4 regions of the Desulfitobacterium sp. LBE genome follow, and region 1 is predicted to be linked to each of the others. Evidence: riboswitches for the same ligand, from Rfam matches in the RefSeq annotation. Region 1 holds a riboswitch; each other region holds the start of a gene.
The links. A riboswitch is a leader RNA that binds a small molecule or an ion and turns the genes downstream of it on or off. The one in region 1 is predicted to bind cyclic di-GMP.

Region 1 (7,983 bases):
TGAGAAAGTCTGTGCCGCATTTTTGGGCAAATTTTGTATAAACCAAAGCAAAGTCCTCTTGCCAGATGTTTCTCTCTTCATTGTTCAGGGTGTAGATCTTGATCTGATTGCGCTTTTGCAGTTCCCTTAATTGTTCCTCATTCAGCTTTTGGGCGATATCCCGTTCCCACTGCGTCACTTCCGCCATGGTCTCCTCCAGGAGTTCACGGGCCTGGGCCGGCAGTTGATTCCAGAAATCTTCATTGACCATGACCGCATATCCCATAAATCCGTGCTGGCTGAGGGTTAAATAACTCTGTACCTGGTCAAAGTTCTTGGTGTAAATATTGGAGATGGTGTTTTCCTGTCCTTGAGCCCGTCCTTCCTCCAAAGACTGATAGACATCATTGAAGGGCAGGTAGAGGGTAGCGGCGCCAAAGGAGTGAAATTGTTCTTCCAGGATGCCCTGGGACATGATCCGGAAGGTTAATCCTTTTAAATCACCGGGTTTAGTAATAGGGTGATCGTTATTGGTCAAGTGTTTGAAGCCGTTATCCCACATGGCCAGACCTTTCATGTTCTTCTGATGCAGTTGATCCAGCAGGGTTTTGCCCAAGGGTCCATCCATGATTTGATGGACGCTGTCCAGATCATCAAACAGGTAGGGAAGATCCCAGATTTGCCATTGGGGAAATAATTGGGCAACTTTTGAGGTGGTAGGAGCGATCATCTGCACATCTCCCCTGCTTAAGGCCTCAAATTCTTCACCATCTTTGAATAATTGAGAATTGGGAAAGGCCTGAACTTCGATGATGCCTTTGGACCGTTCCCTGACCAGGTTGGCAAAACGTATGGCGGCTAACCCTTTGGGAGTATTTTCTTCAACGACGTGAGAGAATTTGATGATAATTTTATCTTTTTTGTCCACCTGCTGACCGTCAATGACCCGGGTCCCGCATCCGGATAATAAGAGAAGGATCATGATTAGCATAAAGAGCCGGTTATTTCTACTCATGCCTTATACCTCAGTTGATTTATTGTATTTTCAAGTGTAAATTTATGATTTTTTACGACTCTCAACCTGTTGGTCTTTTCGATATATGGTCCTTTCGATATGGTCTTTTGGTCTGAAGAATTAAAAAAATTGCACCCTAAAGTACAATTCGATATTTGTTGATGGGCCTGCCCACTGTCCCATATTGAGTTTCCAATAAGACACAGTTTATTTTTTCAAGATATTCCAGATACCTGCGGGCTGTAACCCGCGCCAGCCCAACCCCTTCCGCCACTTCCTCTGCCGATAAGCCGACGGGGGTTTCTTTCAGGAAGTTATAAACTTGTTGCAGGGTGATTTCACGCAATCCTTTGGGCAGTTCTTCCCTGCTTCTGGCGACAAGGGTATCTTGATGAGGATGAATTTTGATCAAGCGATCCAAATCCTCCTGATTGATTTCCCAGCGGTTTTGCAGCTGCTCTGCGTAGGAGTAGTAATTGCTGAGCGCAGTATGGATTCGCTCATACTTGAAAGGTTTGATGATGTAATCCACTACGCCAAAGCGCAGCCCGGCCTGGACCGTTGCTACGTCCTGAGCCGCCGTAATCAGGATGATATCGGTAGGAATGCCCAGCTGGCGAATCTCTTTGAGAATCTGGATGCCGTTAAGGTCCGGCAGATAGATATCGAGAATCACTAAGCACGGCCGCACATCCTGAATGATTTCGATGGCTTTTTTGCCGGTTCTGGCTTTACCGCAAATCCGGAATCCGCCAATTCTCTTAATAAACCCTTCATTTACTTCCATGACCATCGGATCGTCTTCAACTAGGATCAAGTCAATCAGCTTCATTAATGATCGCCTCCTATTGAGCCTCCCCTAAAGACTTCGGCGCACTCAGGAGCGAATCCCGGACAAGGGAATCCGAACCCCGAAACGCGTACCCCATTTCCCCGTCTCCATCTCTATAGTTCCACCCAGCAGATCCACAGTCTGCTTAACCAGTGATAAGCCAATTCCCCTATTGCCATTCCCTTTGGTTGAAAATCCCCACTGATACATTTGGGCTTGATTGGCCAAGGAAATCCCCGGCCCGGTATCCTCCACACTCAAGATGAGTTGATGGTGTTCATGCTTAATCCGACAGTGGACCTCACTTATTTTACTGCCCACCACCGCTTCCATGGCATTCTCCAGCAGATTTCCCAGAATAATCGTCAGGGTATTGCTGTCAAAGCCCTCCGGCAGCTCACTTAAGCGGGAATCCGGATCAAATAGAACATCGACTTTCAGCTCTTTGCCCCGATTATATTTTCCTAATAGCAACCCGGCTACATTAGGGTACATGATCTTACTGCTTAGGAATTTTGTAACCTCCTGCTGCTCCTCAGTCACTCTATAGATATACTCCATGGCTTGATCGGCTTTGTCTAACTGGATCAACCCGGCGATGGTATGCAAGGTATTCAAGGATTCATGATTCTGCACTCTCAAGGCTTCAATAAAGGTTTTTACACCGGTCAACTCCTCCGCCATTTTCCGCACTTCTGTCTTCTCTTTGAGGGTGACGACCCGCCCAACCACCTGCTCCTTGACCCTGATCGGTAAAAAGTCCACGAGAACCCAGGTATTATTGAGGATAAGCTCTGTGCTCTCTGCAGGATCATGGGTCTCTAAAAAATCGCTTAAGGCAGTGAACGCGGGAAACTCTTGTAAAGGGCACCCCACCGCCTTTTCAGAAGTTCCGGCAATCCGGCAGGCTTTTTCATTGATGACTGTAATGCGGTTCTCCATATCAAGGGCGACGACTCCATCGTCCATAGCCTGGAAAATTGCCACTCTTTCTTCCAGCATCCGTGCAATCTGGCTGGGCTCAAGGGAGAACATATTCTTCTTGATGTTGCTGGCTAAATAAAAGGACCCCAGCCCTCCCAGGGCTAAGCCGATTAAAATCGAGGAATAGAGTTCAACCCTGATGGCACCGACAATCTCCCGGATGGTAGGGACAAGAATGCCGACGGCAACGACTCCTACCTGACGGGTTCCCTCATCAGCCAGGACAGGGACAAAAGCACGAATTGACGGCCCGACAACCCCCACGGCCTGGGAGAGATATTCCTTTCTTTGTAAAGAGAGTTCCTCATCGCCATCGTTAAAGACGGTGCCAATGCGATCTAAGTAAGGATGGGAATATCTTATTTTTTCCATATCAAAAATGACGATATATTCAACTCCTGTGGCCAGGCGAATCCGTTCGGCAAGGGGTTGAATCATTTTCGAGCCCTCAAACCCGCTGAGATTCTCCTGCACCTCACTTAACTGGGCAACCGTTCGGGCAATGGCCATGGCTCTATAGCCGATTTCCTGCTCCATCTTATCGGAAATTCGGTTGACGATGATCACGCCTGCCAGAAAAACGGATAAAAGAACCAGCAGAAAGGAGAGCATGGCGATTTTAGTGCCTAATTTTAAGTGGGGTATTTTCAACCGCTTACTCCCCCTCCGGCTGATGAATCCATGTGATTCCACCCTTTCGGTTCAAGTCAGCTTTTCCTCCTTTCCCAGTATTGCTTGAATTTTAGTTGGCGATATTCAGATTAGCATTAGTAAAGCCATGACATTATCATCATAATGCTGAATAGCGTTAGTGTCAATTAACTATCTGAATATTCCAAATATAACAAGGGCGTTTTATGCCCTTGCCTCACTTTCCATTCATCATATTTTTACTCAAGTTTCAATTTGGATGACCAAAGAAACTGTTGGAATCTTCCGGTGCTGCCGACCGCTCTATATTGCTGTAACTGCGCAGCTGGGACGCAACCGTAATGGTATAGCCTGCAAACATGGCATTATATCCTTGGCGTTGACTCATGCGGTGCTCTGTTTGATTACGCCATTTATTCACTGATTCTTCGTTTTCCCAAACAGATAAGCTGAGCAGCTTTCCTTCCTTGACAAGACTGGAAAAACGCTCTGCGCGTATAAATCCTTCACTTTTTACAAGTTCGTTTTTAAGATTGGCGGCTAAGGCAAGATAATCATCCCTATATTGCTTTTTTATTGTAACTTCAAATAAAATCAAGATCATTGCGGGCTTGCTCCTTACTATTTAGAGTGCGTTGCCTTTTTTAGGCACAAACATCCGGGACATATCCACCCCTTCGTGTTCAAGCAGCTGAATTTTCCTGCTGATTCCTCCGCCAAAACCTGTCAAGTTACCCTTGGCACCTACTACCCGATGGCAGGGGATGATAATAGATATGGGGTTATGACCTACGGCTCCGCCTATTGCTTGGCTGGACATACACTTTTTGTTCATTTTCTCAGCCATCTGTTTGGCAATGTCGCCATAGGTGATTACCTGGCCATAGGGTATTTGGCATAAAATATCCCATACCCCTTGACGAAATTCGCCGCCCATGGGGGCCAGAGGCAATTCGGATGTGGCAGGCCTCTCACCTGCAAAATATCTGTCCAGCCATGCTTTGGCAGCGTCAAAGATCGGTATATCGTCCTTTTCGATCATGCTTTCGGGTAGGGTACCGCCATGAAATCTCTGACCCTCCATCCATAAGCCGATAAGATTGTCGCCGTCACAGGCAAGGGTAATTGTGCATATGGGTGATAGATAGGTTGTTGAATAATACATTTTGACCCTCCTTCTTTATCTGTTTTATCACCTGTTCTAAAGGTTGATTGTAGCATAACTGGTCCGGGAAAATCTCGCAGTTTTGGGAGATTATATTTTTCTCTTTTAAACCATTCCCATATTACCAGCACATTGAAAGCATTATTTTCCCATGCTATAATGCTTTTGCGGTTTATTTGCTAAAGCGCTTGAAAAATGGGTCAGAGGATTTGAAAGGTTCGGCTTATATGGAAGAAAAACATAGTGATGGTGACCGGGACTTTAAGCTGTTTTTGCTGGCAGGATTGTTCGCCGGGATCGGTGCAGGTATTAATACATCCATATTTAACAACTATTTAAACGATATATTCATGCTTTCCGAGAGTGTCAGAGGTTTCCTCGAGGTGCCCCGGGAAGCGCCGGGTTTCTTTATCATGCTGGTTCTGGCGGTTTTAAGTTTTGCCGGGGATGTGCGGATTGCCATGCTCGGCATGGCCGCGGCAGGATTGGGGATGCTGGGGCTGGGCCTCTTGTCCCCCACCTTCGCGGTTATGATCATTTGGATGATGATGTACAGCCTCGGCACACATATGGTCATGCCTGTCACGCCCTCCATCGGCATGTCCCTGTCCAAGCTGGGGTCTTTCGGCGCCAGGCTTGGAACGATCAGTGCCTTTGGTCTGTTCGGCAGTATTATCGCCTACGTTTTTGTCTTCCTGAGCTTTCATTTCCTGAATATGACCTATCAGATCGCCTTTATTATCGGTGCTGTTTTCTATGTGTTCGCTGCTTTGGCGGTGGGGCTGATGAAGAAGGGCGAACCGAAAGCCAGGAAAGTCAAATTTGTTTTTCGCAAACGCTACACCCTCTATTATGTCCTGGCCGGTGTCAGCGGAGCGCGGGCGCAGATTTTTCTGACGTTTGCCCCATGGGTCCTGATCAAGGTGTTTAATGTGCAACCTCAGATGTTTGCTATCCTGGGTATGATTGTCGCCTTTGTGAGTATCGGCACACGTAAAATGATTGGCCGCCTGATCGACGTCCGGGGGGAGCGATTCGTTCTGACGGTGGAGGCCGCTTTGTTGTTCGCCATCTGTCTTGGCTATGCGTTCTCAGCCGACATTTTCCCTGTCGGCATCGCTGCGGTGATTATCGCCGCCTGCTATGTCATCGATAATTCCATGGCAGCGGTGGAAATGGCGCGGTCGACATATTTACGGAAGATTGCCGTCGATCTTGATGATGTGACTCCAACCCTATCGACGGGGGTCAGTCTCCAGCATATCGCCTCTATGGTTATTCCCATTTTCGGCGGGCTTTTGTGGGCGGCTTTTGGATATCAGGCCGTCTTTATGGGCGCAGCCGTTATCGCCTTCCTCAATTTCATACTTTCACGCCGAATTAAGATTGAGCTTGATCCTGCCGCTAAGGCGGAGTAGCACACAGCTATGTTCAGGAGCAGATAAGTAATAAGCCTTGAGTTACGTCAGACGATCGTATCTCAAGGCTTTTATTATTCATCAAAAGACCTTCTCGTTTCATACAAAAATCCTATATGCACCTGGCAGCGGAGCCTGTTCGACGCTCATGAGGATGATAAACCCTAAAAATGTTATTACTATTTGCGGATATAGATTTATTTATAAATTACCTTTCAAATTGTAGTAATTTGTAGTAGAATGATTGAGGTAATACCTCATACAACATACCAATATGGCTGGATATCTTTAATTATATTGCGACAAAGGCAAACTTAGTGAAAGCTAAGGACGCAAAGCTATGGGCCTTCCTGATCAAGCTGATGGCCGCCAAGCTACCGAAGTCTTCTTTTTGCTGTCGCTAAATGAATGCGGCTTTTTTTATTGTTTTTTTCAGCCAACTTTTATTCTTGGTGAGCAGGTTTAGTATAGTCAGAAACTCTATGGAAAAGTAAGCTATTCAAATAAAATAATAAGATATTATAGGGAGGAATTCGTTTGAAACTCAAGACACGATTATTTTTGATGTTCTTAGCTACTAGTTTAATTCCACTGTTAATCTTTTCTGCCGTATCCATACCCTCTTTTATCTCAGACTCCCAACAGAGTACCTATCAGCTAAGCGAGGATAAAATAGCAATTGCTGAAGCTGAAATAAACGGGATGCTAGATAAAAATTTCAATACCCTACATATGGTCGCTAATCAGCCGGCCATCCGCAATTTCGATTTACCTAATGCGAAAAATATTCTGCTGGATGCCGTTAAAGTCAATCCCGAACTTATTATTGCTCTTGACAATACTGAAGGACAACAAGTCGTTAAAAGTAATGATGATGCTTTAACCAACATCATTGAGCGGGATTTTTTTAACCAAGCCATGAACGGGACTGAAGAGTATGTATCCGATATTATCGTTGCGAAGGCTACCGGTGCATTGATCGTCGTTATCTCTACACCTGTTCGTGATATGAATAATAACATTGTCGGAGTTCTTCAAGCGAACATACAACTCGCCCAGCTCAGTGATTTTGTCACAGATCTTTCAGAGGACGGTTCAAACGTCTATGTGCTTTCCAGACAAGGGACGGTATTGGCCCATCCCCATATGGAATATGTTCAAAACCAGGAAGATTTCAGCTCTTTAGAATTTGTGGAAACAGGTTTTACTGGGCAGGACATGACCATGCAAGCGGCAAATATTCAAGGTGAAGAGGTTATTGTCAGCCATGCTTTGCACGAGCAGGCGGGCTGGTTAATCGTTGTGGAAACCCCCGTTTCGGTGGCGATGGCTTCCGCTAATAAACTCCTGTATATCTCAATCGGCTTGCTTTTTACTGTGAGCGTTATTGTCGGCTTATTCGGCTTTATCTTTGCCAAACGATTTACGAAGCCCCTCGTCGAGTTATCCTCTGTTGTCGAAACAATTGCGAGGGGAGATTTGACAGACTTTGAAGTTGAAATCAAGTCAAAAGATGAAATCGGCCGACTTTATCATAGTCTTAAAACAATGACTCACAACTTAAGGGGACTTGTCGTCAACATTCAAGAGGTTGCCTCGGCTTTAGTATCTCATTCTGTGCAATTATCGTCGACAACTGAGGAAACCACGGAGAGTTTAACCCAAGTCGTTACAACGATAAACGAAATGGCTCAGGGCAACAGCAATCAGGCTTTAATGATTCAAGGTTCAACAGATGCGATTGCTACGGTTAATCATATCGTCGGCGAAGCTACGCAAAAAACAGAGGTTGGTGCAGACAAGGCCAAAGAATCATTAGAGCTTGCTAAAGAAGGTCAAAAGGCTCTTGAACGTCAAAGTCAAAAAATAGAAGAAAACAACAAGTATTCGAATACTGTTGGTCAATCGATACTTCAACTGGCGACAATGGCCGATGAGA
Region 2 (7,983 bases), 1.6 Mb from region 1:
TCCTGCAAGGGAGATTGTTCTCCTATACCGATGCCCAGCAGGCACGGCTTGGTCCCAATCATCAACAACTGCCGATCAATCGTCCAGTATGCCCATTTGCCAATAATCAGCGTGACGGCGCTTCGAGGCTGGTTATTGATCGCGGAAAAGTTGCTTATCATCGCAATGGGCTTGCGAATAATAGCCCGTATACGGTACCAGGCACCCAAGGCGGGTTTGTCACGTATCCATACACCGTAGAAGGACATAAGGTAAGATCAACAGCTCCTTCCTTTAAGGATCATTACTCTCAGGCAAAAATGTTCTGGAATAGTATGAGTGAGGTTGAAAAGCGTCAGATTATCGGCGCTTACTGCTTTGAACTTGGCAAATGCGGACCCTTTGTCCGGCAGGAATGGGTTAATGTGCTTGCTCATATCAGCACCGAATTGGCCAAGAGCGTCTCCAAGGAATTAGGCACAACTGTGCCGGCAGATGTCGAGGAATCTCCGGTGACGAAGTCCTCTCCGGCCCTTAGCCTGCAGAATACGATTTTTGTGCCGGATACATTGCGCGTCGCGGTTTTCCTCGCTCAAGGCTTCGATGGCCCCGGTGTAAGCAAAGTGTTGGAAACTTTGGCGGCCGCCAAATTAAGAGTGGTCATTGTCCACGATACCTTGGGGACGGTCAGTGGAACCGAGGGGGTAACCTATGAAGTCCATGACAGCTTTTTAACGGGTTCCCCACTTGTCTATGACGGGATACTTATCGTGGGAAGCGGCAATATCACCCCCTATTTTACGTATACAGCACAGAAATTTACAACGGATATCTACAACCATTTCAAACCCATCGGCATCATTCAAAAGGGTGATGCTGTACTGAAACCGCTGGGCTTATTGGCTGATGAGGGGATCGTAACGGATTCAGGTCCGGAGTTTGCAAGCAGATTTATCAAGGCCATGGCCAAGCAGAGATTCTGGAACCGTCCAAGTTTTCTTTATCCTGCTCTGGTTTAATGCAAATGAGACCGTTTCCCGGTATTCCACCGGGAAACGGTCGTTTCTTTCGGACAGATGCTGATAGAGGACATGGCAATGTGATAACGGTAACGCTAAAACACCGGAGGAGTATTACTCCAGAATGGATTCGATAAAAAGGGTCCGTTCCTCGACGAGATTGTATTCTTTCGCTTGGACACGGGAGAGGGTTTGATCGGCTACTAAAACCCTGATGATGGGGCGCATAGGCAGGCTCTTATTTTGCTCGACGACAATACCTGTTTCTCCGGTACTCAGTTTTACGGTACAGCCTGTGGGATACGCGGCAATATGCTTAAGAAAAGTAATCACGAGATCCTTAGGGAAAAACTTCTCAGCACTGCCCATAAGAATTTCGCAGGCCTCATAAGGCGGAATGCGGGTATGTCCTGGACCGTCATTCACTAAATTATCATAGAAATTAGCAATGCCGACAATCTGAGCCCACTGGTGAATGGCATCTCCCTCGAGCTTACGAGGATAGCCGTTGCCATTGAGACGCTCATGGTGCTGGAAGGCAATATGGGCACTCAACAAATTCAGCTCCCGTTTTGTCCGGAGGATATCGAAACCGTGATTGGTGTGAGTTTGGTAAAGAGCCGCTTCCTTGGGAGTAAAGGGTTCTCGCTTGCTTAGGAGCTTCTTGGGCAATTTCACAGTGCCAATATCATGGAACAAGGCACCGATGGCCAGCCCTTCAAGATTTTCCCGATCCAGGCCCAGGGCCTTACCCAGTACGATGGAAAGAACGCAAACATTGACGGAATGGGCAAAAATCTGATTATCGTAAGTTCTCATATCTGTTAACCCGATGAAGATATCCTTTTGGAAAAGGATATCCTGAATAATATTGTCAATGTTCCTTTTGACATTAAAACCGTCAAAGTCTTTTCCCACTTTCACAGCCTGCACAGCATTATCCAGGGACGCCATGGCCTCCCGCCGGTGCTCTTCAGAGATAATATCCTCTACGATGATATCCTTGCTTACCTCATCGTCAATATAGAGAATGTTGATGCCAAGGGTTTTTAAACGGTCTATATAGGATTTGGTCAGAGCCATCCCTTTCCCCAGGAGTACACGGCCATCATTGGCATAGATTGTTCGCCCTAGAATATCCCCTTCCTTAAGCCTGTTTATGCTTAACTGACGCATTGAACGTTCTTCCTTTCAAAATCATCTTAATAAAAATTATAAAAACAGTATAAAATTAAAGTCGCCATGTGAACTGGCGACAAAGGTGTTTAAAGCTTAAGGCTTCGGTAGCTTGGCGATCATCAGGAGTGTATCCAGGAAGACCCATAGCTTTGCGTCCCTGGCTTTCGCCAGGTTTGCTATTGTCGAATCACTAAAGTACAGGCTATGCTATTTTAAGTATCGAAATATTTAAGGCTTTATCATCCATTCTATTATAAGGGCTAAGTTTTAGCTTCACAACATCTTCTCCCCTAACAGTTGGAGAATTTTTAAGAGGGTAGAGTAGACACGACAAACGCATGAAAATCTTTATCCACATAGCTCCATGTATGCCCATTAAAAAATTACATACTGAGAATTTGACCCATATATTTGGCAGGATTGGAACAAAAGGCATACCGCTTACTTTTCAATGAAGCTCTCATTCCTATATCTAATAGCTTCAAGATAGGCAAACACATTTTCCGCAATATATTCAGATTTAATGCTGCATTTTTATCCAAGGTTGTGTTGTTATCCTCTCGAAAGGTTACGTCCAACTGCCAGTGCATACTTTCTATGGCCCAATGTCCTCGCACTGCTTTGGCAAAGAGTTCTGGCTGGACAGGCAGGCTGCTGATATAATATCGCTTTTCCTCTGTGACTTTTCCCTGTTTTTCGATGGTTTTGACGACCATTCCTATGCTCTTGAGCCCTTTCCATCGTTCTTTGTCCGCTAGCCATGAAACATCTTCACTTTGATAATAGTCCCGCTTTTCCATCTGACTCCGGGCTTTTTCTAGGGTTCTTGTATGTCCTGACCCTTTTTTAAACTCTTCTTCCTCAAAGTAAAGCGCGATGTCCTTATATAAATTGGCCTGGTTTTCTTTGACCGCTAAGACATAATCCGCTTTTTGGTTTACGATTTGTTCTGCAATCTTGGTTTGAGTTCCCATGGCATCTATCGTGATCACGCTGTTCTTTAGGCTTAGAGTCTTGAGCAATTCCGGGATGGCTAGGATTTCATTTTCTTTTTCTTGGATTGTTTTTTGTCCAAAACATACTCCGTCGTCTTTGGACCATGCAGACACGACATGCAGAGCCCGTGTTTCATTGACCCTACTTCCGCGCATGGTTTTTCCGTCGATATTAATGATTTTCTTGAGCTTTTCTCCTTCCCCGCGGCTTAACATGTCATTCCATGCTGCTTGTATTCCCCCCATGGTCTCTGGAGTAATTAAGCCCATCACTCGCTGTAGTGTGTCGTGGGACGGTATTCCATGAGGGATGTCTAAATAGTTACGTAATAGCTCCTCATGGGATACTGCAAAAATCTGTATTTCTTCCCATGTATCCGCATTCCCCAGCATTCCAAATAAGACGATAACCACGATGTCCATGAGTTTGTGCTTTGTTTTGTGGGCCTGCCTTGGGTCGTTGATCTGTTCTATTCTTTTGAATAGTTCCTTCATGGCAATCTCCTCCTATTCCTTAGGAAGATCTTACCATGCTTTTTGCTTTTTATTAATGATATTTTTCATGCGTTTGTCGTGGTAGAGTAGAGCGTATGTCTATGAATCACAGGATAGTTGTGTTAGAATAATCGGAATAGTTAATTTTTTAAATATTGAGGTGAAAAGAATGATTCGGGAAGTCTACCCCCAGATTTACTTAAATGAAATACCCTTGCCAAAAAATCCACTGAAGGCATTAAATAGCTATATTATCCCCTCTCAAGGCCGTTCCTTGATTTTGGATACAGGGTTTAATAGGGAAGAGTGTAGGAATGCTCTGATGGAAGGAATCAGAGCGTCAGGCATCGACCTGAAACGGACAGATTTGGTGCTGACCCATATGCATGTGGACCATTCCGGGCTGGCTGACTATCTGTGGAAACAAGGGTGTAAGGTCTATATCGGAAAGAAAGACGGTATTCTGCTCAATAATTTCAGAACCTCTCCTGAACAGGTGCTGGGGCATTTGAGTGAGGGTCTTAATTTGAACCAGGGAATCGGCATGAAAGAGATTGAGGCTTTCGACATAGCCCCTAAGGAACCCTTTGCATACACCCCATTGCAAGAAGGGGATTGCTTAGAAGTGGGTCCCTATCGGTTCGAAGTGATCGATATTCCAGGCCATAGCCCCGGACATATCGGTTTATACGAAAGAAAGCATAAGCTGTTTTTGGGCGGGGATCATATCCTGAATGAAATTACCCCGAATATTACTTTTTGGCATTACAAAATCGATAGCCTGGGAAATTTCATGGAGAGCCTGAACAAAATTCGCCGGTTTGAAATTGACTGGGTGTTTCCGTCTCATCGCAGTCTTATTCAAGACCATCGGCAACGGATTGATGAATTGATCATTCATCATCAGGAACGACTTGAGGAAATCACCGGGATTCTGCGTGATGGCCAAAAATCAGTCATAGAGACAGCGGCAAGAATGCATTGGGATTTGAGCTATAAGAGCTGGAATGATTTTCCCCTTACCCAGAAGTGGTTTGCCTCAGGTGAAGCTATGGCTCATCTGGAGCATCTGGTGTACAAAGGAGAGGCCCAGCGGGTGAACTCCGAGGGGAAGCATTATTATGAATTGGTTAATCCATGACTTCTTTCATTGATAAAGTCAGCCCGCCGGGTCCCAAAAGGAAGCGGCGGGCTGCTTGTTGTGTGGGCTATGTAATTTGGCAAAGAACGGCTACTCCTCGATAAGAACCTTAATGACATCTTTTCTGGTGATGATTCCGACCATTTTGCCGTTTTCCATGATGGGCAACCGTTTCACATTGTGATTGATCATGAGAGAGGCGGCTTCCTCAATGGAGGCGTCTTTATCAAGAGTTATAACCTCATGAGTCATTATTTCCGAGGCCTTAAGGGCAACCAGTTTCTTTAGATCGGATTCATATTGCTTGACACCGCGGTAATAGATCAGAGCACCCAGGAATCCTACCGCTTCAGGAACCCGGGGATGAGTCTCCTTATGCAGCAGATCCCCTTCGCTGACAATACCGATTAAATTGCCGAAAAGGTCGATGACCGGGACTCCGGAAATATGATGGTCACACAGCAGCTTAGCGATTTCCCTAATTTCCGTATTCGGCGAAATTGTAATAACATTGGTCTGCATAATATCCTGAACCTTCATTGCCAATACCCCCTTGTGATTACCTTGGAACATATTTTGTCTGAATTTAGTACTAGTATACCATGATTTTGACAAGAAGAAATGAGGCGATTTGGAAACAAGGAAATAACTCTCCTTCATTTTTCAGAGAAGTTGAAAGATTACCGCAAAAGAATAAAAGTGCAAAAAGGTAAAGTTGTCCGTTAGGTCGTATAATAGAATAGAAGATGACCTAAGCAAGGGTGGAAAGATTTTTGCAGGGGGGAGAATGACATGAGCGGCCATTTAGCTAGCACTACAGAAACTCAGGTCATCAAAATTATAGGAACCGATAAAGAAGTGGTCAAAGAACTGGTTGCCATCGAAAAGGCCCTCACAGTCTTTATTAATGGTAAAGAATTTGCGACCATGGTTTGTACGCCCACTCAAGAGAAGGAATTGGTCATAGGCTTTCTCGGTTCGGAAGGGATCATCGAAGATCCTGATCAGATAAAGAAGATTACCTTGGATAAAAGGGAAGGACTTGTGTGGGTGGAAACGTCAGTGGAACAAACCCTTAGTGAAGACCTTTTTCTGAAACGTTATCTCACTTCTTGCTGTGGCAAAGGGAAAAGTGCCTTTTATTTTGCTAATGATGCCCGATTGGCTCAGAAAGTAGAGAGCCGGCACACCATTACCGCCCAGGAAGTCAGCCACTATATCAATTTGTTGGAAGACAATTCGGAACTGTTTCATCTTACCGGAGGAGTTCATGGGGGGGCTTTAGCTTCCCAAGGTTCCTTGGATTATTGTGCCGTGGATATCGGCAGGCACAATGTCCTGGATAAATTGTATGGACATGCTTTTCTCAATGGAACGGATATTTCCCAAAAAGTAATTGTCTTTAGTGGCCGGATTTCTTCGGAGATCCTGATCAAGGCAGCCAAGATGGGCTGCCCTATCCTCATTGGGGTATCAGCCCCTACCGATCTGGCCCTTAAGCTTGCGGAGGAACTGGGAGTCACTGTGCTCGGATTTGTCCGGGAAAACCGCATGAATATCTACACTCACTCTGAGCGGATTAAAGGCTGTTAATCCTTGGCACATGTTTAGAAGGCTCTAAAAGCTTCGTAATGCTTTTAGAGCCTTCATATTTCTATAAAATACTGAGAACTAAAAATGGAATCCTTCCGGCGGGGTGGCTATTACGATAAGTTTCAGTGGCACATCGGGTTTTTTATTATCCCAGTGCATAATCGAGGCATCGAAATATAAAGAATCCCCAGCCTTTAGCTGATAGTCCTCTTTACTTATGTTAAGCGAAGTTTCGCCTTCCAGAACATAGATTAATTCCACACCTTGGTGGGAATAGACGTTTTTATCCACAGCCGTTGAGTCCACAACAAAGGCACCCATAAGATTGGTTTTAGAATGATCAATCAGTAAGTGCCAATTTCTGCCTTCAGCAGGAATGTACTGCTGTTCATCTTTCTTAAGATAACTATAAATAATTTCTGTATCCGGATCCAAGAAGAAGGACTCCAGAGGGACACTGAGCGCTTGGGCAATTCTTTTAAGAGTGGCCAGGGAAGGGCTGACGATGTTCCTCTCAATCAAGCTGATATAGCCGTTGCTCAAATCCAATTGATCCGCCAATTGGGTGGTTGTAAGGTTGCGCCTTTTTCGTATGGCGCGTATGAATTCACCGACCTCAATCAAGAATTACCGCCCCCTTAGAAAATTTCAGGTGGAGTTGTGGCCACGAAAAGTTTAAGTTTTGACTTGGATTTGCGGCTTATCCAGTGAGGAACATTGCCATTAAAGAAGAGGGAATCTCCTTCAGTAAGGTAAAATTCCTTTTGAGCTACATTGAAGTGCATTTCTCCTTCTAAGACATAGATTAATTTAGTTCCGTGGTGAATAATAATCTCTTCTGAGAGATCGGCAACTTCAGCGATATAGGCACCGAGCTGATTCCTTTGACCGACATTATTGATTAAAAAACGAAGAGTCATTCCTGGATTAATTTGAATGGTTCTCTGAGCTTCCGCAGGAATATGAGTTGAGGTGAATTGGGGGTTTACGAAAAAGGAAGAGATGGGGTATCCTAAAGCAGAGGCTATTTTTTCTAAGGTGATCAGGGAGGGGCTAGCCAGGTTCCTTTCAATTTGACTTAAATGACTTATCGTTAGTTCTGTCTTCTCAGCAACATCTTTTAGACTTAGTTTTTGGTTTTTGCGCATAAAACGGATTGCCGAACCTAAATCAGCCAAAAAGATTCCTCCCCCAACATATAATTTTGTTAGGGACATTATAACTGATTTTGAGAAATTATTGTAGTAGACAAGTAGTAGAATTGAAGAAAGATAAAGAATATTCACAAAAAGTTCAAAAATATCAACGGTATCCAATTAGGAGGATTATGAAGTACACCAATATCAGAGAAGGACAATTTCTTTCTCGTCCCAATCGGTTCATTGCTAAGGTGGAAATCGACGGTAAAGAGGAAATCTGTCATGTTAAAAATACAGGCCGCTGCAGGGAATTATTAATACCGGGAGTGACGGTTTTCCTTCAAGAAGCGGATTTTGAGCATCGGAAAACAAAATACGACCTGATCGGAGTTCGCAAAGGGAATAGGCTGATTAACATGGACAGTCAAGTGCCGAACAAGGTG
Region 3 (7,983 bases), 1.4 Mb from region 1:
CTGGGTATGGGAAAGTGGCTGCTGCTGAATTTCCAGAGCCAGCTCAATGGCTTGGCGCAGCGTTTCATTAGGCACTCCCAAGGCTTTGGCATCCGTAACGGCTGAGCGAAGGCTGGCCAGGGCATTCGTAGCTGCAGCAGCAGATATCTGTATTAATAAAGTCGTTTTTTGATCCAATTCCATAGTGATTCCTCCTATAATTGAATTTAAACTTAATATAGCATAAGAATGTGGCAAGCACAAAAACTTTAAACAAATCCATGATGTATACAGTCGATTTTCAAGGGATTGGATTCAAGAAAGGATTAAGAATGAAGAAAGAACGCGTTATTGTGATCGGAGCAGGAGCAGCCGGACTTATGGCTGCAGGCCAAGCCGCCCTGAAGGGGGCCGACGTGCTGCTCCTGGAAAAGAAAGAACGTCCCGGGCGTAAAATTGCCATTTCCGGCAAAGGACGCTGCAATCTGACCAATGCAGAAAATGTGGGGGATTTTATTCGGAATTATCCAGGCAACGGACGTTTTCTCCATGGCATCTTAAGAGAATTTGATAATGTAAGGCTTTGCGATTTCTTTGCTCAGTATGGTGTTGAGACCAAAACTGAGCGGGGAGGGCGGGTGTTTCCTGTCTCGGATGATGCCGAGCAAATCGTTGAGGCCTTGCTCAAGTATATTATGGATGCAGGGGTGGAACTGGCCACCGGACAGACGGTGGAAGAGATACTCCTGGGTGAAGAGAAGGTCCGGGGTGTGCGTTTAAGCAATGGGAAAGTCCTTGAAGGCAAGTCGGTGATCGTCTGTACGGGAGGGGGGTCTTACCCCGCCACAGGCTCCGCCGGAGATGGCTACAAGATGGCTCAAAAGCTGGGGCATAAGGTGATTCCCCCACGGCCATCTCTTGTTCCCTTGAGAACTTATGAAGATTGGGTAAAGCAGGTTCAAGGGCTTTCCTTAAGGAATGTGGAAGCCACGTTGTGGTATGGCGGGAAAAAGCAGCAAACGGAGTTTGGGGAGATGCTTTTTACTCACTTCGGCGTCTCAGGACCCATCATTCTCACCTTAAGCCGTTGGGCAGGCGAAGCGTTGGCCGGCGGGGAGAAGGTTCGCTTGACCCTTAACCTTAAGCCGGCCTTAACTGCGGAGCAATTGGATCAGAGAGTGCAGAGAGATTTCAAGAAATACTTGAATAAGCAATTCAAGAACTCACTGGATGAGCTGCTTCCCAAAAGCTTAATACCCCTGGTGATCCAATGGTCCCAAATTCCCCCGGAGAAAGCGGTCAATAGCATCAATAAAGAAGAAAGAAAACACCTGGTCCATGTGTTGCAGGAACTTCCTTTAACTATCAAAGAGACGCTGCCTTTAGCGGCAGCTATCGTGACCGCTGGCGGAGTGGATGTCAAAGAAATCGATCCCAAGACCATGGCTTCCAAAAGGATTAAGGGACTTTATTGGGCCGGAGAAGTAGTGGATGTGGACGGAGTGACGGGAGGATATAACCTGCAGGCAGCCTTTGCCATGGGGTACCGGGCCGGCCGGGGGGCGGGGGAATACGCCTTAGTCGATGACTAGTACTCCATAATACCTAGAATCTGCACATTCTAAGATAAGAATCATGTCTTAGTTCCGCCACGGTTGCATAAACTGGTGATGAGGTGAAGTTTATGCGTCGGTGGCAATTTTTTAGTAAGTATAAAAAGCGGAGTGGGTTCATTCCTCGTTCCGGAAGAAGCGCACCCCGTGTCAGGAACTATCGGCATAGTGCGCCCACGGGCTTGCTTAGATTTGAGAAGGTCATTATTCGGGCAGTGGTTCTCTCTGCTGTCTTCTTGGTTTTAGCTCAAATGGCCTTAGGGTTAGCCAAAGACCCTGTAGGTTACTATATTTCCGTGGCCCAGAACATAGAAGCCCCCTCCTTGGACAGTACACCGGTATCAAGTACAGTCACTCCGAACTTGATTCAGGAAACGATTCCCCAAACCTCCCTGATCACCCTCAAGGCGGTCCCCGCTGCTCCGGTTCGCGTGATCCAAAATGGCAAAACGCTGGGAACGTTGGCACGGGGAGAACTGGAGATTCCTGTTCAAACAGGAGTAATTCAATTGGATGGAACCAATGTGTCCGCTATTGTTCGCATCCAGGTGATTAAGAAAGATTCCGCCCTGACAGAGCCGCGGCTTAATCAGACCCTAATGATCGAGCATAATATTCAAACCTTGAGAGTCGGGCGCTGAAGTATGGAAAACAAGAAAAATGCAGAAATTTGCCGGGTTTTATTGCTTAAGGCAGTTTATCTATGCTATACTAAAGTATCTGAAAATTATATTATCGTTGATGGTTGGAGCAAACTTTGTGAAAGCAAAGGACGCTAAAGCTATGGGTCTAAGGCCGTCGCGCAAGACCGGCTAGGATCGCCAGGCTACAAGTAGTTAGAACTTCTTAGGGGAGAGTAGTTCCTTTTTGGACTACTCTCTTTTTGTATGCTTTTTTTGCCCTGTTGGGAAGAATAAAGGGTTGAGCAGCAGTATAAGGCAGCCGGCAGTGTCGCCTTTTGTGGGGCGTGAAAATATAAGGAACATTTTACACATTATTTTTAACTTGAGGAGGAAGACCAGTGAGTACGCAGAAAAAGACCATCAATTTTTTGCAGGAGTTTTCGATTCCATTAATTCTAGGTGTCCTTATCGCACTTGTTTGGGCTAATTTAGCGCCGGAAAACTACCATCATTTTGTCCACAATGAAATTATCGGCCATATATCTCTTCATTTCTTTGTCAACGATATCTTTATGGTGTTCTTTTTTGCCATGGCAGCGATAGAAATTACTCAAAGCCTGCTGCCCGGAGGAAGCTTAAATCCCCTTAAAAGGGCGATCAATCCTCTGATGGCCACCCTTGGCGGAGTTCTGGGCCCAGCCCTTGTCTTTCTTGGTTTAAATGCCCTGATCGGGAGTCCTGAGTTTGCCAGAGGCTGGGGTATCCCTACAGCCACCGATATTGCTTTAGCCTGGCTGGTGGCAAGGGTAGTGTTTGGAGCTCAGCATGCTGCAGTCTCTTTCTTGCTGCTTCTGGCTATTGTCGATGATGGCATCGGTCTGATGATTATTGCCTTCTTCTACCCTGATCCCGCCAACCCGGTGGCACCCCTCTGGTTATTGCTCACTGTGGCGGGTATGCTGGTTGCTTATCTGCTCAGACGCAAAAATGTTCAGAGCTACTGGCCTTATATCATCTTTGGGGGAATTCTGAGCTGGGCCGGCCTTTATCTGGCGCATATTCACCCGGCTTTGGCCCTGGTGTTTATCGTTCCCTTCCTGCCCCATCCTCCCCGGGAGGAATTCGGCTTATTCGAAGATGATCCCCAGGATCACTCCACTCTGAAAACATTTGAGCACGAGTGGAAAATATTCGTGGACTTCGGCCTGCTTTTATTTGGATTAACCAATGCCGGGGTGGAATTCTCAGAAATCAACACTCTCACCTGGCTGGTTCTCATTGCTCTCGTCGGCGGAAAAACCATCGGCATATTCCTCATGGGTTCTTTGGCTACAGTCATCGGCTTTCCCTTCCCCAAAGGCATGGGGTATAAAGAGCTCCTGGTGGCCGGCGTGATAGCGGCTATGGGACTTACCGTTGCCCTATTCGTCTCGGGTGTAGCCTTTGTTGATCCGGGTCTGCAGGGAGCAGCAAAGATGGGAGCACTGTTCAGTGCAGTTGCGGCGGTCATTGCTTTTGCCTTGGGTAAAGTGCTCGGAATCAAGAAAGTCAAAGACACTCAGGCTTAAGGTGTGGCTGGAGCAGGTCCTCTGGGAGCGGGGCCTGCTTTTTCTTTTGGCTCCTGTCTTGAAAATGATCCCAATGCATTATATAATATAATTTAATATCTAATCCGACAGCTGGTGTAGGGCATAGTGTAGGACGGTTGTGGTTCTCTTATTTTTTACTCTTAAATTTAATAAAGGAAGGATGGTAGGACGGTGATTTAGTGAATTAGACACCGTAGGTGTCTTTTTTGTTTTCTTTTTTAGGCAAAATGTCCTAATGTGCTAAAGCACATAGTGTAGTACTATTAAGGATGGGTTAATCTAAGCCAAGGAATCCCTTTAGGGAAAGGAATGAATAGAATGGTTGCTGAAAGTAAGAAAATTGCTATGGCGGCGATGCGGATGGCTATGGCTGAAAGCCGTGAAGAGGAAGTTCACTTGAAGGACGGTTTCGGACGCCACGGCATTCGCACTGTGGCGGTGGATTATGGGGGCGAATATCTTACAGCTATTAAAAAAATCGTGGAAAGAGCCATTGTTGCCGCGAAACGGGAAGGGGTCATTCAAGAAACCCATGGCGATGAAGGAGCCGTTGCCGGTGCAACCCGGGAAGCTTTGAGCCAGATTATGCCCAAGGCCATGGGATTGAATATCGGTGGAAAAATAGGCATTGCCAGAAGAGATGAACATTTATCGGTAGCGGTTTTCTTCGGCGTGGGTTTATTGCATTTGGATGAGGTGGCGGTAGGCCTGGGACATAGGGCAGCGCCGAAAGAAATCAAGGACTAAAAGGGAGGTGAACCAATGTGACAAGAGTTCGTGGTATACGGGGTGCCATTACGATTCAAGAAAATAATGCTGAACACATCCGTGAAGGGACACAAGAGCTTTTGCAGGAGATGATCAAGTGCAATTCTTTAGCAACAACGGATATTATCAGTGCCATCTTCACCCTGACCAAGGATATTGATGCGGCATTCCCGGCGACTTTCGCCCGCCAGCTGGGCTGGGACCGGGTCCCTATGATCTGTCTGAATGAAGTTCCTGTTCCGGGTTCACTGCCGATGTGCATCCGCGTGCTGCTTCATGTGGAGTCTGCTTTGACCCAGGAAGAAATTCATCCGGTTTATCTAAGGGATGCCGTTAATTTACGCAGAGATCTTGTTGAGTAGAGTTGTATTATGGTAGATTTTGCTCACCTTGCCGGTGAGTAGTGGAAAAATGTAGGATGGTAGTTAAGGAGTGGAACATTATGATTATCGTATTAAAGCGTGGAGCCGGTGAGGCAGAGGTTCAGGAAATCAATGAGCGTTTAAGCCAGGAAGGATTCAAAATTCACCTCTCCCAAGGGGTGGAGAAGATCATCATCGGTGCTGTAGGGGATCGCTCACGGCTGAAAGCCCTGGATCTGGAAGCCCTGCCTTGGGTAGAGAAAGTGGTTCCGATTCTGGCGCCGTACAAACTTGTCAGCCGTGAATTTCAGAGTGGGAATACCATTATCAAGATCGGCGATTATGAGATCGGCGGCGAAGAAATTCACGTGATGGCGGGACCCTGCAGTGTGGAAAGCCGGGCCCAGATTATCGAGACTGCCCATGCTGTTAAAGAAGCAGGAGCTACCTTCTTGAGGGGGGGAGCCTTCAAACCCCGTACTTCCCCGTATGCTTTTCAGGGCTTGGAAGAGGAAGGCTTAAAGCTTCTTGCCGAGGCCAGGGAGGAGACAGGATTGCTGGTTATAACCGAAGTAGTGGATGTGCGGGATGTGGAACTTGTAGCCCATTACGCAGATATCCTGCAAATCGGGGCCCGCAATATGCAGAACTTCTTCCTCCTGAAAGAAGTAGCCAAAACCAATAAACCCATTCTCTTAAAACGAGGACCCTCGGCAACTCTTGAAGAATGGATGATGGCCGCCGAGTACATTATGGATGGCGGCAACTACCAGGTCATGTTCTGTGAGCGGGGGATTCGTACTTTTGAAACCTATACCCGGAATACCCTGGATTTAAGCATGGTCCCCGCTCTTCAATCCCTTTCCCATCTGCCGGTTATTGTCGATCCCAGTCACGGAACCGGTCGCTGGAACCTGGTGCCTCCCATGGCCAAAGCGGCGGTAGCAGCCGGAGCGGACGGTATCATTGTTGAGGTGCATCCCCAACCGGAGAAAGCCGTATCCGACGGCAAGCAGTCCTTAACTCCGGATAATTTTGCCTCGATGATGGCAGAGCTGGAGATTCTGGCTCAGGCACTGGGCAGACCGGTGAAAGGGGCTCGCCGGTGATGGAAAAAGGTCGGGAAATTATTTTGTCCGGAGGATGGACAGGGCAAAGGCAGCCCCGTGCTTGTGTCATCGGCCTCGGCCTGATTGGAGGGTCCTGGGCAGGTGCGCTGGCAGGGCAGGGGTGGTCTGTCTGCGCTGTAGAATGCAATGAAGAAAGTCTGAAAGAAGCAAAAGTTCGGGAATGGATCAAAGAGGGCTGGCAGGAGATACCGGAGAGCCTTGATGTGGATCTGGTTATCCTGGCGACGCCTATTTCCCTGCTGGCAGAAAGTTTTGCCCGGGTCGTCGGTTGTGTGCCTGCCGGCAGCCTCATCACCGATGTAGGAAGTGTAAAAATAGACATATGCCGGGCAGCCAATCAGATGAATTCGGTCTATTTTATTGGGGGCCACCCCATGACAGGATCAGAGCAGCAGGGATTTCAAGCGGCTAAACCGAATTTATTCCAGGGCTATCCTTATGTGATTACTCCTCCCCCCTCTTGTCCTCAGGAGATGGTGGAAAAGTTTTCTCAATTGGTCCAGAGGCTTGGGGCAAGAATCATCTTGCGGGAAGCTGAGGATCACGATGATGAAGTGGCCTTGATCAGTCACCTGCCTCATGTGCTGTCCCTTGCCCTGGCCTTAACTGCAGCAGAAGGGAATTTAAGAGGGAAACCCCTTGAAATAGCCGGTCGGAGCTTCCGGGAAATTACCCGGCTGGTGGATAGTTCGCCGGAAATGTGGCGGGATATATTGTTTTCCAACGCCTCGGCAATTCTCCGCTCCCTGGATATCTGGGAAGAAAAGGTTAAGGAGATTCGGGAGATCATCGCGGGCACTGATGGCGAAGAGATGCTTAAAGTGTTTGCGAGGGCTCAAGGGGCCAGGAGTCAAATGCTGAACCGGAGGGAATCAGATGCAAATAAATAATGAGTCTAAAGGAATACGGATTAATCCTATGGGGCGGATTCAAGGTGAGATAGAGGTCCCTGGAGATAAGTCCATATCCCACCGGGCTGCTTTGTTCGGCGGGATGGCTCAGGGTGAAACCCATATTACGAATTTTTTGCTGGGACAGGACTGCTTAAGTACGCTGGCATGCCTGAAGACACTGGGTGTGGAATGGGAACGACGGGATGCGGAAGTCTGGATCAGAGGCCGGGGCTTTGAGAATTGGCATGAGCCCCAGGATATTTTGGATGTGGGGAATTCCGGAACCACCATGAGGCTCATGCTGGGTGTTTTAGCAGGCTGTCCCTTCAGCGCGACCTTGACCGGGGATTCTTCCATCAGGTCCCGGCCCATGGCCCGGGTAACCCTTCCTTTGCAGGAGATGGGGGCTCGCATCCTCGGCCGGCAGGAGGGAAAATATGCCCCCCTGACCATTCAAGGCGGCCTCTTACAGGGGATTCAATTCCGTTCACCTGTGGCTTCCGCTCAGGTCAAGTCTGCCATTCTTCTGGCCGGGTTAAGAGCAAAAGGGGAGACTATGGTCACAGAACCTTGCCTTTCCCGGGATCATACGGAACGAATGCTGAGGGGCTTTGGTGTGGATCTGAAGAGTGAAGGGCGCACCGCCAAGGTAAGGGGAGGAGCCGCCTTATCCGGGCAAGAGGTAGCGGTGCCGGGGGATATTTCCTCCGCTGCCTTTTTCCTGGTTCTGGGAACCCTCATTCCCCAAGGAGAACTTCTGATTAAGAATGTGGGGATGAATCCTACCCGAACAGGGATCCTGGACGCTCTTTGGCAAATGGGGGCAGATATCCAGGTAGAAGAGGAACGGGAAGAATGCGGTGAACCCCGGGCCAATCTGCGCGTACGGCCGGCCCAGCTCCATGGCATAGAGATCCAAGGAGAAATGATCCCCAAGCTCATCGATGAAGTTCCAGTTTTGGCCGTAGCGGCCAGCCTTGCCCAAGGTGAAACCGTGATTCGTGATGCTGCTGAGCTCCGGGTCAA
Region 4 (7,983 bases), 170 kb from region 1:
AGCTTCCTGCCGGGAATCAAGAACACCTCCCTCAGCCATTTCCTCCACATCAGGGATCTCCATATCCCCCTGCTGCATAGAAGTAAGCATAGGAAGTAGTTTATTTTCTAAAAAATCCCGATCCGAGCAATATTCGATAACGCCATCATGGGTTGAAATAACGGCCACATCACTGGGTGTGGTGATAAGCACGTCACCTCCTTCTCCGGTCGTACTTTGAGCAATAAAGGCTGCGATATTTTTCGGAGTTACCTTTAAGACATGGGGAACGTAGATGTCATCCCGCTCAGAATAAGCCACTAAATAAGGATGTTCCAGGACTCGCGGATTCGCTAAATTCATCAAAGCGTCAACCACTTGCGGGGAAAGTATCTTAAAGAGAGCAGCATTGATCTCACCCTCTTTGGCCGAAAAAATCTTAATGCCCTGTTCATTCAGCCGCCGGAGAAAGTCAATGGTTGGAACTTCATCCCTGCCAAGCCGGGAAAGACTTGCAATGAACAGAGCCTTCATCTCGCCTGCAGCAGCGGCTTCCGCCACTATAGCCAGACCGTTGCGCTTAAAATCCGGGCCACTGCCGATATCCTGAGCTATTCCGACGACCTCATATCCCTGCCATTTAGCATAGTCCGAGAGTACCTCGCTTTGCTTTTTCAGGCAATAATTTGCATCCCCGGAAGCTCCAACTCGCAGGTAAGCCCAGGCCTTTTGTTTATCATCCGTCATTTTTATCCCACCAATATATAAGATTTAGCTTAGATTCTACACGGCGGAACTTTTAAGCCCCGCCGCGCAGTATCTAAGATCAAAGTGATGAGTTTGTTCTTCATTTCCAAAACAGTTGCCGTGCCTCTATTCGACACTACTTCCCGAAGCACAAAAGAATCCATGATTCTTACAGGGCGGCAGCATAAACAGTCTGCCGGTTAAGCAAACACCATAGGAATCTCACCTCTCCCAGGATCTCTGCGAGCCGCCCCCATTGCCTGATCCTGCTTGCAGCAGGGCTGTGGCTGGACGGAAGTAGCATTATCCCTGTCCATTTCCTTGCGAAACAGCCCACCACGGGCTGTTTTATGACCGGGCATTCCCGCTCGTCGCCTTCGATGCCATCGGTTCGACGGATACCTGTCACCCATCCGCAGGTAGTCTTGGCGCGCCTGTCAACGTCGCTGCCGCTCAGCACGGCTGGACAGTTCATGTATTTATGCTGCCGGATTTTTAGTTTTCAAAGAACAGAAAGGGCATAAAGAAACCCCCTCACTTATTTCCACGTTGAGTGAGGGGGTTGCACGGAACTATTTTTACTTATCCATGAGTTTTTTTAATTTGCCCAGAATCTTAATCTTCCGGTCATGAATGGTCATATAAGGAATACCGGTTTCCCTTGACAGCTGCCGTTCGCTCTTGCCTTTAAGAAACAGCTCAGTGATCAGCTCCTTTTCCTTCGGTGCCAGGAGTTCCAGGCAAGTCTGCATTTTCTCAAGCATGACCGCTTTCACTGCAGCATTCTCTACGCTTACCCGCTCATCGGCAAACTGCCGGTTTTCCTCCAGCAGCCGTTCATAGGAGTCTTCCCGGCTGGGAACGAATGCAACGGTCCGCTTAACATAGTCAATCCGGTACCGCTCTGCTTTCAGGTCGTATTGTTGGTACTCCATCTTGCGGTCGCTTTTTTCCAGTGCCTCAATCTGTTCATCGCTTAAACCGGGATACTGTTTACGATAGTTCACCCTTTTTTCTAATTTAGCCATCGGCTTGTCCTCCATTTCGCGATCTTTTAAATCTGGAAATGAAGAACAAGCGGAGGTGAGCGGCAATTCGGAACTGATGTGCTTTTGCAGAAAGCGGTGCAGCATGTAAAGTTTTTCGCACCCAATTGCCTGAATATTGTGAAATTAACCGCTAAGAAAAAACCAGCACTTTGCAATAAGCGAAGTGCTGGTTTTCGGCGGTATTGAATTGATGGGAGGCCGTATAGACAAAGTGCTCTGTCTTTATTTCGACCTCCTGATGAATTGATAACGGTAAGCGCGGCAATGAATCCTGAGGCCCCCTTTCGCCAAGTACAAATGTCAGCAAAAGGCAGACCTGAGAAGCATTAATCAATGTTGTAAAGCATATACAACAAAAGCCTGTCTAAAAGACAGGCTTGCAACATTGGCAACCAGGCTATCATAGCGCCTTTTAAGCACCTTAGATCCTACGGTTTTGCGTCCCTGCCTTTAGGCAGGTTTGCCCTTGACTTTATTCAGTTTTACTAAACACATCTCTGCCATGGCCTCTATCGAACCGTAAACAACCTTCAACCCAGAATGCCGGGTTACCTCATGAGCACTTACGCCCGGTGCACCCAACTGGGGTAAGATCAGCGTTCGATGAGAGATCGCTTTATCGAGTTGCAATGGCCAGAGGATTTAAGATTTCGGTCGTTCCAACGATCCCTTTACCAGCAGCACACCATACAATAATACCTTGGTATCAGGGATTAGAATCCAAGTGTCCAAGCCAGATAATTCTTTTTTAATACTTAAGCACTAATTTCACCGCTCATTATCCGTTCTTTAAGTTTCAAAACTTTATCTTCGATGACTTTTGCCGTTTCGATAAACTCATCATCGCTTTTTCCTGTTGGATCTTCAAGACCCCAGTCTTCTCGGTACTTACACGGTACATACGGACAATTAACATTGCACCCCATCGTAATCACAATATCCGGCTTTGGGATATCTTGAATCAACTTGGAAACTTGAGTCTTTTCCATATCAATATCATAAAGCTGTTTTACGATCCGAATGGCGTCTTTATTAATAGCAGGCTTTGTCTCGGTACCGGCTGAGTACGACTCAAAAACATCTGAAGCGAATCTTTTACCCAGAGCCTCAGCCATCTGTGAACGACAAGAATTGTGTACACAGACAAAAGCAACCTTTACTTTACTCATTATTAGTTCCCTCACTTAGTCATTGGTGAAAATTAGAGTTCAAGCAGTTTATCTCCTTTAATGTCTTCGGCGCTCCACGGGATCACAGCAAAATTCCCCTTTGCATGTTCATCGACCTTATTGATCCACTCGATCTCATGGCTTGCCTTTGCCGCCAATAATTGGTTGGTGGTTCCTGTACGATACAGAGAAGAGTTAATAACCCACCATTTCGTCGCAATCCCTGCCCGTTTCAAATCTCCTTCAAGACGCATCGCTTCGTAGACCGGTGTAGCTTCCGCAAGGGTAACAATGATGACTTCCGTCTCCTCTGAATTGCGAAGTCTCGGAAGAAGTTTTTTCACCGATTCCGGAATATCGCCTTGTGAACGTTTAATTTCTTGGTGATAGCTCTGGGTGGAATCCAGTAAAAGTAAAGTGTGCCCTGTCGGCGCGGTGTCGATAACCACCACTTGATCTTCGGCTTTCTCGACAATTTGGGCAAACGCTCTGAATACTGCAATCTCTTGGGTACAAGGAGAACGCAAGTCTTCCTCGATATAGGCAATATCCTCCTCCGACATTGTTTCTCTTGCCTTAGAAAGGACTTCCTCTTGATATTTTTGGAGTTCTGCCTGCTCATCAATGTGGCTTAAGGTAATCCCGCTCTTCTCATTGATGACAAATCGGAGGTGGGCCGCAGGATCTGTGGTCGTAAGATGCACCTTTTTCCCTCTTTCCGATAATCCCAAGGCAACGGCCGCTGCAATCGTTGTCTTACCGACCCCGCCCTTCCCCATCGTAAAAATGACCTTTTTATGGGTGTCATGCAGATCATCAATGACATCTTTAAGCTGCGGAATGGTTTCTTCCTGAATTCTTTCTTTATGAATAATCAAGTTATCCTGGGTGAGCAAAGCTCGGACATTTTCTATCCCCGTGACATTATACGCTCTGAGTGGCACCGTATAGGTGAGTAAGTTCTGTAAACCCTTTGGCATTTCTTCAAGTGCCTTCTGTTGCTTGAGATAAAGACTTTCGGAAATTGCATCATCATAGGAAGCAAGGACTCCGTTTAATATCAATACTTGATTGTTTACTCCTAAATCCGCCAGCTCCTTCGACGCTCGCACAGCCTCTTTTAGCGGAGTTTCTTCGGGACGCGAAACCAGAATAAGGGTTGTCAAGTCACCGTCTGCTAAGGTTTCTACAGCTTTTTTATACATTTCCTTTTTACTCTCCAAACCAGAGAGTTGCCCTAAACAAGATGCCCCATGCGTGCTTTCACTGATGAATTGACTCCACGCCGAGGGAAGCTGAAGCATTCTCAGCGTATGACCTGTCGGTGCCGTATCGAAAATGATATGATCATACTCTTCTTGCATTGTTTCATCCGTTATAAATTGCGAAAACTCGTTAAAAGCTGCAATCTCAACGGTGCAAGACCCTGAAAGCTGTTCCTCCATATTTTTGATAACGACCTCGGGAAGTTTACCCCGATAAGGTGCAATCACGCTTTCGCGGTATTCATCAGCCGCTTGTACAGGATCAAGGTTAGCCACTACAAGATTAGGTACCTCTTTAATTGCCACACCCTTATTACTAAGATCAGTTTTGAAAACATCTTGAAGATTGGAGGCAGGATCAGTACTAATAAGCAAAACTTTTTTGCCATTATCCGCAAGGCTCACCGCGGTAGCGCAGGCTGTTGAAGTCTTGCCGACACCACCTTTACCCGTATAGAAAAGATATTTTGTCAATTTAATCTTTTCAGGAGTAAATGCCTTCATTTTAACAACATCCCCCATCTGAACAATCACAGGAACCTGAACTACTTTTGGTAGTGACTTCAAATGGATTAGATTTTTCGTTTAAAGTTCCACTGGGTAAATCCAAAATTTTACAAAATTCATCATTGGAAGGATATCTTCCTGTTAAGACAATTTCCCCGTCAAGTACGATAGCCGGTAGATCATCGACTCCTTTAGTATTAAGGAGGTCATTAATGGTTTTATTATTAACGAATTCCATTGGGGCACTTGTAAGATTGAATCGCTCAACCTCGATACCTTTTTTATTCAAGGCACTGAGGACCGTTGAAATTCTGAGGAGTTCTTGGTCAACGCCGACACCACAAAGGCCTGTAGGACAGCACATCGCCGGTTCAAAGATTTGTATTTTCTTCATTTTAATCACTCCTATTTATTTGTAAAATTATTTAATACCCAAACATTATTTTTCTTTTCTTTAGATACTAGAATTTGCAACCCCTTTTCTATCGAAGTACTTTCTCTTAAAGTAAAAAGCGAGATTAACCAAAGCAATCATCACAGGCACTTCAACGAGTGGCCCAATAACGGCTGCGAAGGCTTGATCCGATGCGATTCCAAAAACAGCAACTGCAACAGCAATGGCAAGCTCAAAGTTATTGCTGGCTGCGGTAAAGGCAAGGGTTACTGTCTGCTCATAGTTGACACCTTGCTTATAGGACATATAAAAACTGATCAAGAACATAATGGCAAAATAGATTAACAGCGGAATGGCAATACGAACCACATGAAAAGGAAGTGCCACGATAAATTGTCCTTTTAAGACAAACATCACAATAATGGTGTATAACAAAGCTATTAAAGCAAGAGGCGATATTTTAGGAATAAAGACCTTTTCATACCACTCTTTGTTCTTAATTCTTAAGAAAATAAATCGGGTTAAAAAACCAGCTGCAAAAGGAATTCCTAAATAGATTAAAACGCTCTTAGCTACATCCCCCATGGCAACATGAACCACTTGCCCACCCCAGGAAAGTCCTAACCATTGAGGTAAGACGGTGACAAAGAAATATATATATACCGAATACAGTAGGATCTGGAAGATAGAATTCAAGGCGACTAGAGCAGCGCAATATTCATTATCTCCTTTGGCCAACGTATTCCAGACAATAACCATGGCTATACAACGTGCTAGACCAATAATAATAAGACCAATGGCATAATTCGGCATATCAGGTAACAATAAGACAGCCAAGATAAACATCAACGCAGGGCCGATTATCCAGTTTTGAACCAAGGACAGTAGGAGAACCTTTTTATTTTGGGCTACTTTGCCTATTTCCTCATACTTTATCTTTGCCAGCGGTGGATACATCATAATAATAAGACCGATGGCTATAGGCCATGAAATCGTACCAGTACTCATACTCTCTAAAGTCTTAGCAAGGCCTGGAAAGAGGTATCCCCCTAACACCCCTATCCCCATGGCAAGAAAAATCCATAGAGTTAGAAAGCGATCGAGAATAGATAACTTCGCTGGAGCCTTAACATTCACATTTACGACCTCCCACATTATTATTTTCTTTTTGACTTGTTATTTCAGCCAACAGATTCTTTGCAGCTTCACACCCCTCCTTATTAAAAGAATAGTACATCCACTTTCCTTCTCTCCGACTATCCACAAGTCCTGATTCACAGAGAATCTTCATGTGGTGTGATAAGGTTGATTGTCCGATCTGCAAATCCTCAAGGATTTCACAGGCACATCTCTCAGCACTTTGCAACATTTCCATAATCATCAGCCGATTCGGATCGCAAAGCGCTTTAAAGACTTTTGCGTTATTTTGATATTTATTTTCCATATTCATGTCGACACCTCATATCCATTTTTATCGATATGTCTATTATACGCCTCATATCGAAGAGCGTCAATATGAAGAAATTAGTCCAACAAATATATTCTTAACGCGAATTATTTCCACTCACAATAGGCTGCACGGCTGAACGGATCTGGCATTCCAGAATGCAATCACTACCTTATGAAAAGATATAAAACAGGCCAGATTAAACGGCACATTTATGTCGTTTTTTCTGGCCTTTGTCTATGCTGTTAACATTACTCAGCACTCTGCTTAACCCCATATATTTATCTAATGTCTTAATTAGCTGACCAATTCTAAAGTTAAATTTGCTAATCCTTTGTAAAAAGGACTTTGGGCATTTTCTTCAATTCTGTTGGTAAAGTCAGCTATCCAAGACTTTAGATATTTGTCCATAAAAGTATCTTTCATAGTAAGCCATTGATTATCCTTCGTCTCAAGGTATTTCGCTATAAGGTAATAGACGAACTCAAGCTCAGTAATAATGTGATCAGGAGGTTGTTTAAATTCATCAGATAACTTAAGCCCAGCGTCTCCATAGGCTTCTAATACCTTAATAGTGGAATCGCCCATGAGTCTGCGCTGCCCATCTATATAAATTGAGCCATAGGGTGGTGCTAATAGATCAAAAGGTCCAACAAATAATTTTGCATGCTCTATTTTCAGAACTTCAAAATCTGTTATGCCAACAAGGTAGTCTTCCATTTCGGATACCACAGGAATCAAATCAGGTCTATGCTCTTTAAGAGTTTCTTTAAGAAGGGATAGCACTTCTTCCATTGCCTCAGAGGGGAAACCATACAGCAAGGAGAGAAGCTTATAGGAGTTTGCTGCTTGGGTTATAGTGCCAGTATCTAGGTGAGTAACCATTCCTAACCCAACCTTTCAATTAAGCATTGTGCAAACGGGCCGATTTTGACCCGTTTGCAATTTTTCATGAATCTTTATGAATGGTGGAAGTTCCTGATGTAAAATACTTTGGGCTGAGTGCCGGCATTTGGTTTTAATTGCTTATAACCATACTTGCCGATTAGCTGGCTAACTTCACTTGTGGGGTCATCAAAATCACCAACAGTTCGAGCATCAGCAGGGCAAGAAGCAGCACAGTAGGGGATTTCTCCCTTGGCCAGGCGGTGATCACACAGGGTGCATTTTTCAACGATGCCCTTGGGGCGAATGCCGTCATAGGTAGCTGCCCGGTCAGGGTTGTAGTAGGGGATTTTTTCGCCGACTTTTTCGGCTGTTTCAGCACCATTGGTTGTACACTGCGCAATGACAGAGGTTTTATCCCGCCAATGACCATGGGGCTCCTTAGAGTTGTAGTTAATCACTTCATAGGGGCAGGCTTGCATACAGCTCTTACAGCCAATGCATTTATTAGGATTATGAAGGGTCAGCCCTTGATTATCCT

Region 2: linked by a shared signal. The riboswitch ahead of DESLBE_RS11540 (HD-GYP domain-containing protein) and the one ahead of DESLBE_RS18950 (methyl-accepting chemotaxis protein) in region 1 are both predicted to bind cyclic di-GMP.
Region 3: linked by a shared signal. The riboswitch ahead of DESLBE_RS25935 (Na+/H+ antiporter NhaA) and the one ahead of DESLBE_RS18950 (methyl-accepting chemotaxis protein) in region 1 are both predicted to bind cyclic di-GMP.
Region 4: linked by a shared signal. The riboswitch ahead of DESLBE_RS19755 (sigma-70 family RNA polymerase sigma factor) and the one ahead of DESLBE_RS18950 (methyl-accepting chemotaxis protein) in region 1 are both predicted to bind cyclic di-GMP.

Annotation. Positions count from the first base shown of each region.
Region 1 is NZ_VLKD01000001.1:4,005,224-4,013,206, reverse strand. Features, by position in the region: gene DESLBE_RS18980 (DctP family TRAP transporter solute-binding subunit) at 1-994, opposite strand, end outside; gene DESLBE_RS18975 (response regulator) at 1,131-1,826, opposite strand; gene DESLBE_RS18970 (sensor histidine kinase) at 1,872-3,461, opposite strand; gene DESLBE_RS18965 (antibiotic biosynthesis monooxygenase) at 3,712-4,065, opposite strand; gene DESLBE_RS18960 (methylated-DNA--[protein]-cysteine S-methyltransferase) at 4,087-4,626, opposite strand; gene DESLBE_RS18955 (MFS transporter) at 4,854-6,044, shown strand; cyclic di-GMP riboswitch class I at 6,342-6,426, shown strand; gene DESLBE_RS18950 (methyl-accepting chemotaxis protein) at 6,582-7,983, shown strand, end outside.
Region 2 is NZ_VLKD01000001.1:2,421,192-2,429,174, reverse strand. Features, by position in the region: gene DESLBE_RS11545 (catalase) at 1-998, shown strand, start outside; gene DESLBE_RS11540 (HD-GYP domain-containing protein) at 1,113-2,174, opposite strand; cyclic di-GMP riboswitch class I at 2,278-2,365, opposite strand; gene DESLBE_RS11535 (ISAs1 family transposase) at 2,561-3,667, opposite strand; gene DESLBE_RS11530 (MBL fold metallo-hydrolase) at 3,837-4,808, shown strand; gene DESLBE_RS11525 (CBS domain-containing protein) at 4,899-5,348, opposite strand; gene fdhD (formate dehydrogenase accessory sulfurtransferase FdhD) at 5,601-6,401, shown strand; gene DESLBE_RS11515 (helix-turn-helix domain-containing protein) at 6,480-7,025, opposite strand; gene DESLBE_RS11510 (helix-turn-helix domain-containing protein) at 7,040-7,579, opposite strand; gene sfsA (DNA/RNA nuclease SfsA) at 7,729-7,983, shown strand, end outside.
Region 3 is NZ_VLKD01000001.1:5,450,783-5,458,765, forward strand. Features, by position in the region: gene DESLBE_RS25920 (hypothetical protein) at 1-183, opposite strand, end outside; gene DESLBE_RS25925 (NAD(P)/FAD-dependent oxidoreductase) at 312-1,571, shown strand; gene DESLBE_RS25930 (hypothetical protein) at 1,664-2,233, shown strand; cyclic di-GMP riboswitch class I at 2,332-2,426, shown strand; gene DESLBE_RS25935 (Na+/H+ antiporter NhaA) at 2,614-3,783, shown strand; gene DESLBE_RS25940 (HutP family protein) at 4,123-4,551, shown strand; gene aroH (chorismate mutase) at 4,569-4,934, shown strand; gene aroF (3-deoxy-7-phosphoheptulonate synthase) at 5,015-6,043, shown strand; gene DESLBE_RS25955 (prephenate dehydrogenase/arogenate dehydrogenase family protein) at 6,043-6,954, shown strand; gene aroA (3-phosphoshikimate 1-carboxyvinyltransferase) at 6,941-7,983, shown strand, end outside.
Region 4 is NZ_VLKD01000001.1:4,171,491-4,179,473, reverse strand. Features, by position in the region: gene DESLBE_RS19760 (recombinase family protein) at 1-726, opposite strand, end outside; gene DESLBE_RS19755 (sigma-70 family RNA polymerase sigma factor) at 1,305-1,754, opposite strand; cyclic di-GMP riboswitch class I at 2,160-2,250, opposite strand; partial or broken gene DESLBE_RS27350 (acetyl-CoA synthase subunit gamma) at 2,319-2,475, opposite strand; gene DESLBE_RS19745 (arsenate reductase ArsC) at 2,531-2,944, opposite strand; gene arsA (arsenical pump-driving ATPase) at 2,977-4,713, opposite strand; gene arsD (arsenite efflux transporter metallochaperone ArsD) at 4,715-5,110, opposite strand; gene arsB (ACR3 family arsenite efflux transporter) at 5,171-6,247, opposite strand; gene DESLBE_RS19725 (metalloregulator ArsR/SmtB family transcription factor) at 6,237-6,554, opposite strand; gene DESLBE_RS19720 (molecular chaperone TorD family protein) at 6,855-7,442, opposite strand; gene DESLBE_RS19715 (4Fe-4S dicluster domain-containing protein) at 7,517-7,983, opposite strand, start outside.